2 regions of the Paenibacillus sp. J22P165 genome follow, and region 1 is predicted to be linked to the other one. Evidence: riboswitches for the same ligand, from Rfam matches in the RefSeq annotation. Region 1 holds a riboswitch; the other holds the start of a gene.
What was found. Region 1 has a riboswitch for FMN ahead of AC58QM_RS29315 (DMT family transporter). Riboswitches for the same ligand answer to the same signal wherever they lie in the genome.
Positions count from the first base shown of each region.

Region 1 (4,960 bases):
GGCCATGTATGTGTTGGACACGGGAAAAAGACTTGTGTAGATTCTCTTCTTGATTCTCCAAAGTGGTCTCGGTAACACAGCACCAATGGCTGTAATCCGCTGTCAGCTTGAGCCCAGGCACAGCATCCAGCAGCCTGCCAGTTTCCCAAGGATTATACAACGCTCTGCCGCGGTGAGTCTCATGGCCAATCCCGATACCGCATTTCTGCTCAATAGCAGCTGCTACACGGAAGTATTCGACTTGCTCTTCGAACGGCATCGCATCCTTCGCGCTATGTGAAGTTATGCTGACGGGATGAAAGGATACCGCACGTGCCACTTGTTCCTCGAATGAAGCAATATGATTAGGTCCTTCAGTAAAGACCATGGCGATATAGTCCATATGATACGCTTCTAATAGCTTCCGGAACTGTTCCTCGTCGGCTAGAGTCGGCATAGGTGCCTCAATGCCATCATAACCCGCAGCAGCAATACGCTCAAACTGGGACTCTAGAGAACCCTCCATGCCCCACAATGCTTTGAATAATTTAATTTCCATCCTAAAAAGCCCTCCTCATTACATCAATGAGTCAAGCTTAAAACATCTGCCATTATTTGACTAGTGTAAATTTTTAACCCGGCTTTGCTGACTCATCAACCATAAGGTTAACCAAATCAGGATGAAACCAAGCAGTTGCCCTATCGTCAGCTTTTGGCCAAATACAAGCCAATTCATGCATACACCAACAGCAGGGAATGCAAGTTCAGCTAGCGTAGCAAAGAACGCTTTCGTCGATGATAAACCTTTATAGTAAAGCAGCATGCTGAGCAATCCAGGGAAAAAGGCTTGGAACAGCAGGTTTACTGCGATGATCGTCAGCCCGCTGCTTGAACCGTTCAACTGCCAATGGTCACCACTTACTAAAAGCACGACCGTTAATAACGGGAGGGCCAGTAAGAAGCGCAGTGAAGTGACAATTGGGAAATTCAAATTTTGCTGAAGCAAGTATTTCCCCATCACGGTTGAACCGCCCCATAATACGGCTGCCAGAATTGATAATAAACAGCTGATCGTACCTAAATCCTTCAAGCCCATGTCAGGCAAACCGAGACCAAACGTCAACAGATAAGTACCTAACAGTGCCACAACAATGTATCCAAAAAACTTTGAAGGCAATGTTTCTTTTAATAGAACACGAGCTAATATAATCGCGAATAAGGGCTGTAATTTCTGCAAAAGTAAGATGGCGTTGGCACTTCCATGAGAGAACGCCGCAGTGAAGAGAATGGTAGCGATAGCCGATCCTCCCCAAGAGATGAAGAGCAGTGCTCCTATGACGGCCAGGGATAGCTTGCCAGTTAACGTCCTGCGATACTTTATCAGGATAGGTACAGCGTAAATGGCCAATAAAACATGTTCAATGAATACGATTTGCGCTGAGGTCAAGCTTTTTAACAAGAGGATCCGAAAGAGCGGATCCAATCCCCACAGTGTGGCGCCAAGCGCTACATACCAGATCCCACTCATACCACCTGTACGAGTTGACTGGGCAGTCGCACCCTTACTTCCAAACTTAAATGCATTTTCCAATTCAAAAACCTCCTAGTATACGGTCTGAATTGAACCTTCTCGAAGAAACAATGCCCCCGTTCATTTCAACGGGGGCATTGACAAACAGACCTGTTAAATTTAATAAAAATTTAACAAGCTGTTCTTCACCTTCTCCCATCCGGACTATACCGTCGGCCTTGGAATTACACCAAGTCAGTCCCAGCCATTGCTGGCTAGGAGTCGCGGGCTGGAGATACACACACGTATCCTCACCGCCGGTAGGGAATTGCACCCTGCCCCGAAGGTTCATATTCGATTAAGTGTATACTATCAGGTTACAGTTTGATTGGCAACACTTTTTATGCGCTATTGGATTTGCCCCAATCGCACGATCCGCATATCTACATGGACATCGTACGAGGCAGTTTTGTACATGTCATGCCACGATTCGCTGGTCAGATTGGAATGATACACCCGACTGCGGTAGACTTCGCCAAATCCGACTGGATCTGAGTTTAAGGCCGTTAATTTCTTTAATAAAGCTTGTATGTGCGCTTCGGATTTTTTGTTCATTTGCTTTTCCAGGGCTTGAATTACCTCGGCCTGACCGAGATCAAATTGTGCAGAACTTTCCGTAAGCATGCCCTTCAATTGAATAGTAACCTGAAACTTCAGCGGATTTTGGCTAATCAGCCTTTTGGTACTATTGCTAGAAATATTCTCGAGCACTACTCTTACCGTCTTATCCTTGACTTGCTTCGCGATATCTCCCAATTGATCCGTGTCCAAAGACAGTTCAATACTGCCTGTTTTATATCGACCCCTTATCGTCTTGAGGAAGAAAGCTTCCTTCGGGTCAACAGTTCCTACCATTTTATCCTCACTAAACACAGCCACGTCTTTAAGCTCAACCGTATCGCCTTTTCTTTCTAACAGTGGCACCATCGGGTCTGCCGTAGAATACAAAGCCGAAAGGAACTCATGTAAGGTGCCTGAAACCATCTGCTCCTCAATAATATTCTGATTGATGTTGTCGACGATGAATGTTCCGACATCTGGGAACTGTGTATATTTATGCATTAACAAATCCTGTGCCGTATCTTTACTGACAGCCATATACACCGTACTAGCAATTGAAGCATCCCGAAATAAAGTATCTACCAAGGGTAAAAGCCCCTTCTGTGCCAGCTTATAGTCATAAACGGCCACCCGCAACTGACCCGATACGACTTTCTTATTCGATTTCCGATTAGCAGCAACACGTGCACCTTTACTGGTCAATCCCTCTGAACTAATTGTCATGACATTCGATCTGGAGTTCGGATCTATTTGATGAATCACAAAGGTAGCATTGATTTTATTTCCCTCACCTTGGTCATACCCCGCCGCGATCGTCATGCCTAATTTCTCCAAAACGTTTTTCTCCAAATGCAAGCTGAAAGTCAACGTGAGCACAAGCAGCAATAGGAACATGATATTGAATTTTTTCATACGATCACCTCGGATTGACTCCTTTTCTTCTGTCTCCAGAAATGGATGTGGACAATTCCGAAGAGCAACACAGGATAGACATAAACGATGTAGAACGCCCATTTTGCAAAGACATCATTGATCTGATCCATCTGAATACGGGAGTCAATGAAAGAACAAGCGACCCAAGCAACTCCCATGAATGGATACAGCCAGTATTTCTGTTTCCATGAGAATGCTTTCTTCAGCCCCTTCGTCGCTGCCCAGCTATACATAAGCAGATTAGGAACAATCACTAACAGCCATAAACTCACTCCTATGTACTCAAACCGCTCCAGAAATGGGAACTTAATAATTTTCAGCATAGTAAACGTAGCCCAATCCGTCTTCAAGAGCTCACCTCCACTGAAGAAAACAATGGACACAAACATAACAGCCGTATACACCAAGTTAACACTCATGAGACCTATCTGGGTGTACCGTTGGACAGTGGACTTATCTTTGGCATAGGCATAAATAAAGTAAAGTATCTCAAACCCTGCCATGGTGAATGACATAGAAAGAACACCTTTGCTGAGATGCTTCAGATCTGTCTCCATTACGGGCAAAATACCGGTCCAATCCGCGTATTTCAGTGGGAAATACAGCAGGAAGATTAGCCAAACCGTAAAGGTTACAAAGATGAAACAAGTGCCTACAATCGTTCGCAAGCCACCATTTACGCCATAAAATACGATACTGATAATTAACAAGGCAATCACCCATTGCGGGGCATTCGGAAATAACCAGACCTGAATCATCTCAATATAATTGCGCATCACTATAATAGTAGCTATTAAAAAATAAATCATATAAATCAGATTCGCGACCTGTCCAATCGCTTTGCCATAGACCAGCAAATGAATATCATAGAGGTCTTTATTCTGAAATTTCGCCAACATTTTTAGCATCAGCCAAACTATTACCTGCGTTACGATCCCCGCAAGCAAAACAGCTATCCAGGCATCATGACCTGTATCACCAAACACAATTCGTTGAAATCCGGGAAGTCCCACACCCACCTGAGCGTCATGAATAATAAACATGAGTAGAAAGCTGCTGTACATATACGTTTGTTGTTTGTTACTCATCAATATCCGTGTTTCCCTTCGGGTTGTTCTCCGCACTATTAGCGAAGACAGATCTTTTCGGGTTTAGTTTATAAGGGAGCCTGAGGATGCCATCTCGTTTGTTTTTATTCTGGATAGCGTAGGGCGGGTAGAAATAAGGCTGTCCCACACTGGACTGTCGCAGCAAATGCAGAATTAAAAAAGCAATGCTTACCGCGATACCTAAACCACCGATAATACCTGCGGACAGAATGATTGGAAAGCGAATAATCCGAATCGTATTTGCCATCGCTAACACCGGTGTCGTGAACGAGGATAAGGCGCTTAATGCTACGATGATGATTAAAATATTGCTGGTAAAGCCTGCTTGTACCGCTGCCTGACCGATAACAATACCGCCCACAATCCCCATCGTTTGACCTACTTTGGAGGGCAGTCTGGCACCCGCTTCACTAAGCAACTGAATGATCGTTTCCAGCATCAGCGCCTCAACAAGCGGAGGAAAAGGGACTCTAGCACGAGATTGGGCCAGAGGCACCAGAAAGGCTTGAGGAATGATTTCGTAATGATAGGTAAGTGCCGCCACATAACTAGCCGTAGCGAACAGGGAAATCGCAATACCTACAATACGCAGCCCGCGGAAAAACAGCCCCGTGAACCATCTATAGTAGTAATCTTCTATGGATTTAAAAAAATCGAAAAACGTAGTCGGACACACGATGACCTGCGGACTGCCGCTAACGGCAATAACAACCTTTCCTTCTAGAAGCGGAAATATGGCTCGATCCACCCTTTCCGTCGTAATCATTTGCGGAAAAGATGAGCTTGGATTGTCTTCCAACCATTGTGC
Region 1 is NZ_JCAUAP010000014.1:93,314-98,273, forward strand. Features, by position in the region: gene AC58QM_RS29310 (sugar phosphate isomerase/epimerase family protein) at 1-538, opposite strand, end outside; gene AC58QM_RS29315 (DMT family transporter) at 599-1,507, opposite strand; FMN riboswitch at 1,694-1,841, opposite strand; gene AC58QM_RS29320 (Ger(x)C family spore germination protein) at 1,898-3,022, opposite strand; gene AC58QM_RS29325 (GerAB/ArcD/ProY family transporter) at 3,019-4,131, opposite strand; gene AC58QM_RS29330 (spore germination protein) at 4,124-4,960, opposite strand, start outside.

Region 2 (4,960 bases), on a different contig from region 1:
TCCGATATTGAATCAAGTCTTGAATCGTAATGATACTCAATTCATGCTTCGCGGCAATTTCCATGAGATCAGGAACGCGAGCCATCGTGCCATCTTCTTTAATGACTTCACAAATCACACCCGCTGGGTAGGAATCACAAAGAATCGCAAGATCAATCGCTGCCTCTGTGTGACCCGCTCTACGGAGAACACCGCCTTTTTTGGCGATCAAAGGAAAAATGTGACCTGGTCGACGGAAATCCTGCGGTTTCGTCGTTGGATCAATCAAACCTTGAATCGTTCTAGAACGCTCATGGGCCGAAATTCCCGTGCTTGTATCTGTATGATCAACCGAGACCGTAAAAGCTGTACCATGATAATCCGTGTTACGCGCTACCATCGGCGGCAAATCAAGCTCCCTAGCTCTATCTTCAGTAATCGGTGTGCAGACAAGTCCACGTCCTTCTTTGATCATGAAGTTGATCACTTCTGGGGTCGTTTTATCTGCGAGGGCAATAAAATCGCCTTCGTTTTCCCGATCCTCATCATCCACAACAATAACTACTTTCCCTAATTTCAAATCTGTAAGGGCTTCTTCAATCGTGTTAAACCTAATAGGTTGTGTCATATACACCTCTCCTTACATAAAGCCATTATCTGCTAGAAAGCTTGCAGTCAGTGTGCTTTTCTTAGACTCCCCGCGAACAGAAGATTCCGCAGGACCAAATTTAAGCAGTCGTTCCATATATTTGCCGAGTACATCACATTCAATGTTGACTGTGTCTCCAGCTTTTTTGTCATGTAGAACGGTTTGCGCAAGGGTGTGCGGGATAATCGAAACAGATACATCATGTTCTGTGACATCTACAATCGTTAAACTAATGCCATCAATCGTGATCGAACCACCCGGAATCATATACCGGAAAATATGTGGATTCTCCGGCTCGAATCGATACACGACAGCATTCTCTTCCGGAGTTCGAGAAACAATGGTTGCTGTTGCATCTACATGCCCCTGTACGATGTGTCCGCCAAATCGACCATTCGCAGCCATCGCTCGCTCCAAATTCACACGCGCGCCCGATTGTAGCTTGCGAAGATTCGTCTTCCGATATGTCTCAGGCATGACATCAACGGAAAAAGAATCACTATCATAGGAGATAACTGTAAGACACACGCCATTAACCGCAATACTGTCTCCTAGATGAACATCTTCTAATATTTTTTTGGCGCCAATGGTTAGTACCATCGCTTGCCCACCACTATGAATGCGGCGCATGTGGCCGATTTCTTCAACAATGCCGGTAAACATGCCACTCCTCCATTCTCTAGCTCTTATACATCGGATAACCGGTCATGCAAATGTCCGGTCCGAATTGCTCGACTCGCAGTCGGTCGAGCGTAATAGCGTCATCCATCTTCGCGTAGCCGTCGAAGTGGATGTTTACAGGTGCTGCCCCGCCACCGCCGATAATTTTCGGCGCAAACATCAGTACCAGCTTATCAATCAGGCGCCGCTCCAGCATGGCGCCATTCAATCGGCCTCCACCCTCGAGGAGGATGGAGCCGATCTCGCGCTCGCCCAGCTGCTGCATGGCGAGCGTCAGATCCACCTGCGGGCCGTCCCCGCAGGTGAGGATCGTGATGCCGCGCGCTTCAAGCGCGGCACGCCGCTCCGCGGGCGCCTGTGCGCTTGCGAGCAGGATCGTCGGCTGACGATCCTGCTCGGTGAGCACGCGGGCGCCGAGCGGGACTCGCAGCTGCGAGTCCGCGATGATGCGTACCGGCTGCACAGCCGGTACGTCGCCTCGCGTGCTCAGCTGCGGGTCGTCGGCGATGATCGTCTGGACGCCGACGAGGATACCCTGATGCCGGTGGCGCAGGGTATGAACGAAAGCACGCGACGCTTCGGATGTAATCCACTTGCTGTCGCCGGTCTTGGACGCGATGCGGCCGTCCAGTGTGCTCGCCGTCTTCATCGTCACGAATGGCATGCGTGTGACAATGAATTTGTTGAACACTTCGTTCAACTTCGCGGAATCTTCACCAAGCAAGCCTACGCTGACTTCCAAACCATGTCCACGCAGTTTGGCTATGCCTGTGCCGGCAACTAATGGATTCGGATCTGTGACCGCGACAACGACCCGAGATACGCCAGCCTCGATGAGGCGGTCACTGCATGGCGGTGTTTTACCGTAATGACTGCATGGCTCAAGTGTCACATAAGCTGTGCTGCCTTTAGCTTCCTCACCTGCCATTCGCAACGCCAGCACCTCGGCATGGCCATGTCCACGTTGGAGATGTGCACCCATGCCAACAATGCGGCCCTCTTTAACAAGCACACAGCCTACAACAGGATTAATCCCGGTTTGACCGAGTGCGCTCTCTGCCATCTGTAACGCAAGTCTCATATAGGCTTCGTCGTTCAATAGCTGCATGGATGTTCACCGCCTTCTTACGCCATTTGAATCTAATGCAAAAAAGCCCCTTCCGCTTTCGGATGGGGGCCAGAGATTGTTTAGATAACACGAATAAACACCAGCTAATACGCCTGTTGCATTTTTGATCAAATCAAACAATACCGACGAGGAAGTCTTTTCAGACAGACCTGCCGAATTTTTGTTAATGTGAAAAAATGAACAAGCATGCTAGCGAATTGGCATTCGCATTTTCCTTCTCCCATCCAGACTATACTGTCGGTCCCGGAGTTACACCAGGTCAACCGTAGCGAAGCTGTTGTCAGATACCGCTAGCTTCACAACGGGTCACGGACTGATCGCAACCATCTACATGTGTGCGAATCACCGCCGGTGTGGAATTTCACCACGCCCCGAAGGTTTTGCATACTATAAAAGAAGTAGTAACTAACCTTAGCTACTTATTTTCTTTATTAAACAAAAATTTATCACTCACGCATGAAAATTGCAAGGCCTTTTTTCATTTTTTCTGATAAAACTTGTCGGAATTCATGGATTTGGAATTCATTATTGTTGATTTAACAATGAATTCACGGTTCTAACAAGGCAATATCTGAGCAAATTGTTCCATCTTCCCAATGAGGATTCGCATAGCCTGCGGGTGCATTCAGGTACGTCAACCAGGTCATGTCGAAGCCAGTTTTATTTTTGGCCGCTAAACAAGCATTTTGAGGGGCAACACCTCTGGACACTTCCGTTAAAAAATCTTTCCGTAGCAGTGCGAAGCGTTTGATCGTACGATCGAACTCGGCTTCCTTCACGGTATTTTTCCCACCTTGTACCCATTCACCTTCAAAAATAAAAGCATAATCTTGATACGACATAGCTTTCATCTCGGCGGCTTCCGAATAATCACGTATCGCTTGCTCTTGGTATCCGTGGGACTCAGCCCACATGCCACTTATCAATCGGTGATACGGTGAAGGTGATTGCGCATAGACACGCTCAGTCCGTTTGAGCTTATCTTCAACAATGGCATACGACTCCGTGAATTCCTGCTGCCAGGGTCCCGCTCCAACTGAAGCAATTAGCCCACCCGATAGCTGAATTCTCCTATCTCGAACTTCCGCCTTGGATACACTAGCTATCAGTGCTGTTCCCTCGTAAGTTTCAAGTTTTCCGGCTACCCACGAAGACACCATATATTCGGAAAAAGTGGTGTGCGCTCCGCTATGTATTGACAACCAAACTACCTCAGGTTTGCTATCACCTGTAAGGTCCTCAATAGTCATGACCTTCGCTCTGCCATTATTCTCAGATGAAAAATTCAAACTTTGGAGGGTGAACTGATTTTCCTTAAAATCAATAACAACCCCGTATGCTTTTCTTTCCTGGATCGCACCTGTTTGCTCATTTGTTATTTCCTCCACCAGCACAGTAACCCATTCATTCGAAAGGTCATCTTGATCTAAATCCTTTTGGATGACTTCTAACGGCTCTTTCTTGGAATCGTAGGATGATACTCGAGTTTCAAGCCATTCCTTCATATCACGAATAGGTTCATGTGTTTGACTAAGCTCTAATCGAAGCTGCTCAATCATAGGTCGCCTCACCGTTACTGAGGATTCTTTAGTTTCGTCTACCTCGGTGAGTATAGACATATGTTGCGGGCTTTGAACAGTGAACGTTGTCCGCTCTCTTCCTGTCCAAGATAATAAACAGAGCATAACGATCCCTATACCTGCTCCTACATACCTTAGCCAATAATGGTTCAAATCGACATCACCTTTCATACGTATTCCCTTTTTAAGTTTGACGTATCCATAAGGGAGTAGGTTCTGGTTGAGTCGGTATTTCGAAATCAGAGGAGTTGGACTAGGTGTATATGCGTTGGAAAATTACTGGGATAGGGTCCTTGTTACTGGCGTGCCTGATGACGGGGGGAGTTGAGCTAGTGATGTATTGAGTTGATTAGTTGAAAGTGCGCTAGGAGTTGAACTGCTAGGCAATCGCGTAGTTGAGTGGCTGTGGTGCTGCGTTGTTGAGGCGTTTACGCTCTCCTGATGTGTTGGTTTACAGAGTAGCTAAGTTTTTGGGGTTCAGGGTTCAGGGATACCACTTAACTGTAAAATATACAGCTATTCCTGATGAATTCTATCAATATTCCATTTAAACGGAAAAAGTACAGTTATTTCTTCTCAAAACGCTCTTTTCTGTAAAAATAGCTAAAAATAACAGCATGAAATCCATTAATTTGGCCTTTTATCGTAAAACCCAATGAATTAACTACAGAAAATCCATCTATTCACGTAAGGCTCTCTCTACAGAAAATCCATCTATCAACCATAGCCCTCTCTCTGCAGAACCCCATCTATTTGCCTATAGTCCCAATACAAAAAACTGCCCAGACCGAAGTCCGAGCAGTTTTGTTTGCTTGTTATTATACTTCTACTACTTCTACTTTTTCCATTTTGTCTTTGCCTTTGAAAGCATCAACAAGCTCCATACCTTTGGATACTTTACCGAACACTGTGTGTCCGCCATCCAAATGTGGTTGCGGTTGG
Region 2 is NZ_JCAUAP010000002.1:404,076-409,035, forward strand. Features, by position in the region: gene AC58QM_RS05970 (bifunctional 3,4-dihydroxy-2-butanone-4-phosphate synthase/GTP cyclohydrolase II) at 1-607, opposite strand, end outside; gene ribE (riboflavin synthase) at 620-1,291, opposite strand; gene ribD (bifunctional diaminohydroxyphosphoribosylaminopyrimidine deaminase/5-amino-6-(5-phosphoribosylamino)uracil reductase RibD) at 1,308-2,417, opposite strand; FMN riboswitch at 2,647-2,821, opposite strand; gene AC58QM_RS05985 (hypothetical protein) at 2,987-4,189, opposite strand; gene AC58QM_RS05990 (peptidylprolyl isomerase) at 4,837-4,960, opposite strand, start outside.
Region 2: linked by a shared signal. The riboswitch ahead of ribD (bifunctional diaminohydroxyphosphoribosylaminopyrimidine deaminase/5-amino-6-(5-phosphoribosylamino)uracil reductase RibD) and the one ahead of AC58QM_RS29315 (DMT family transporter) in region 1 are both predicted to bind FMN.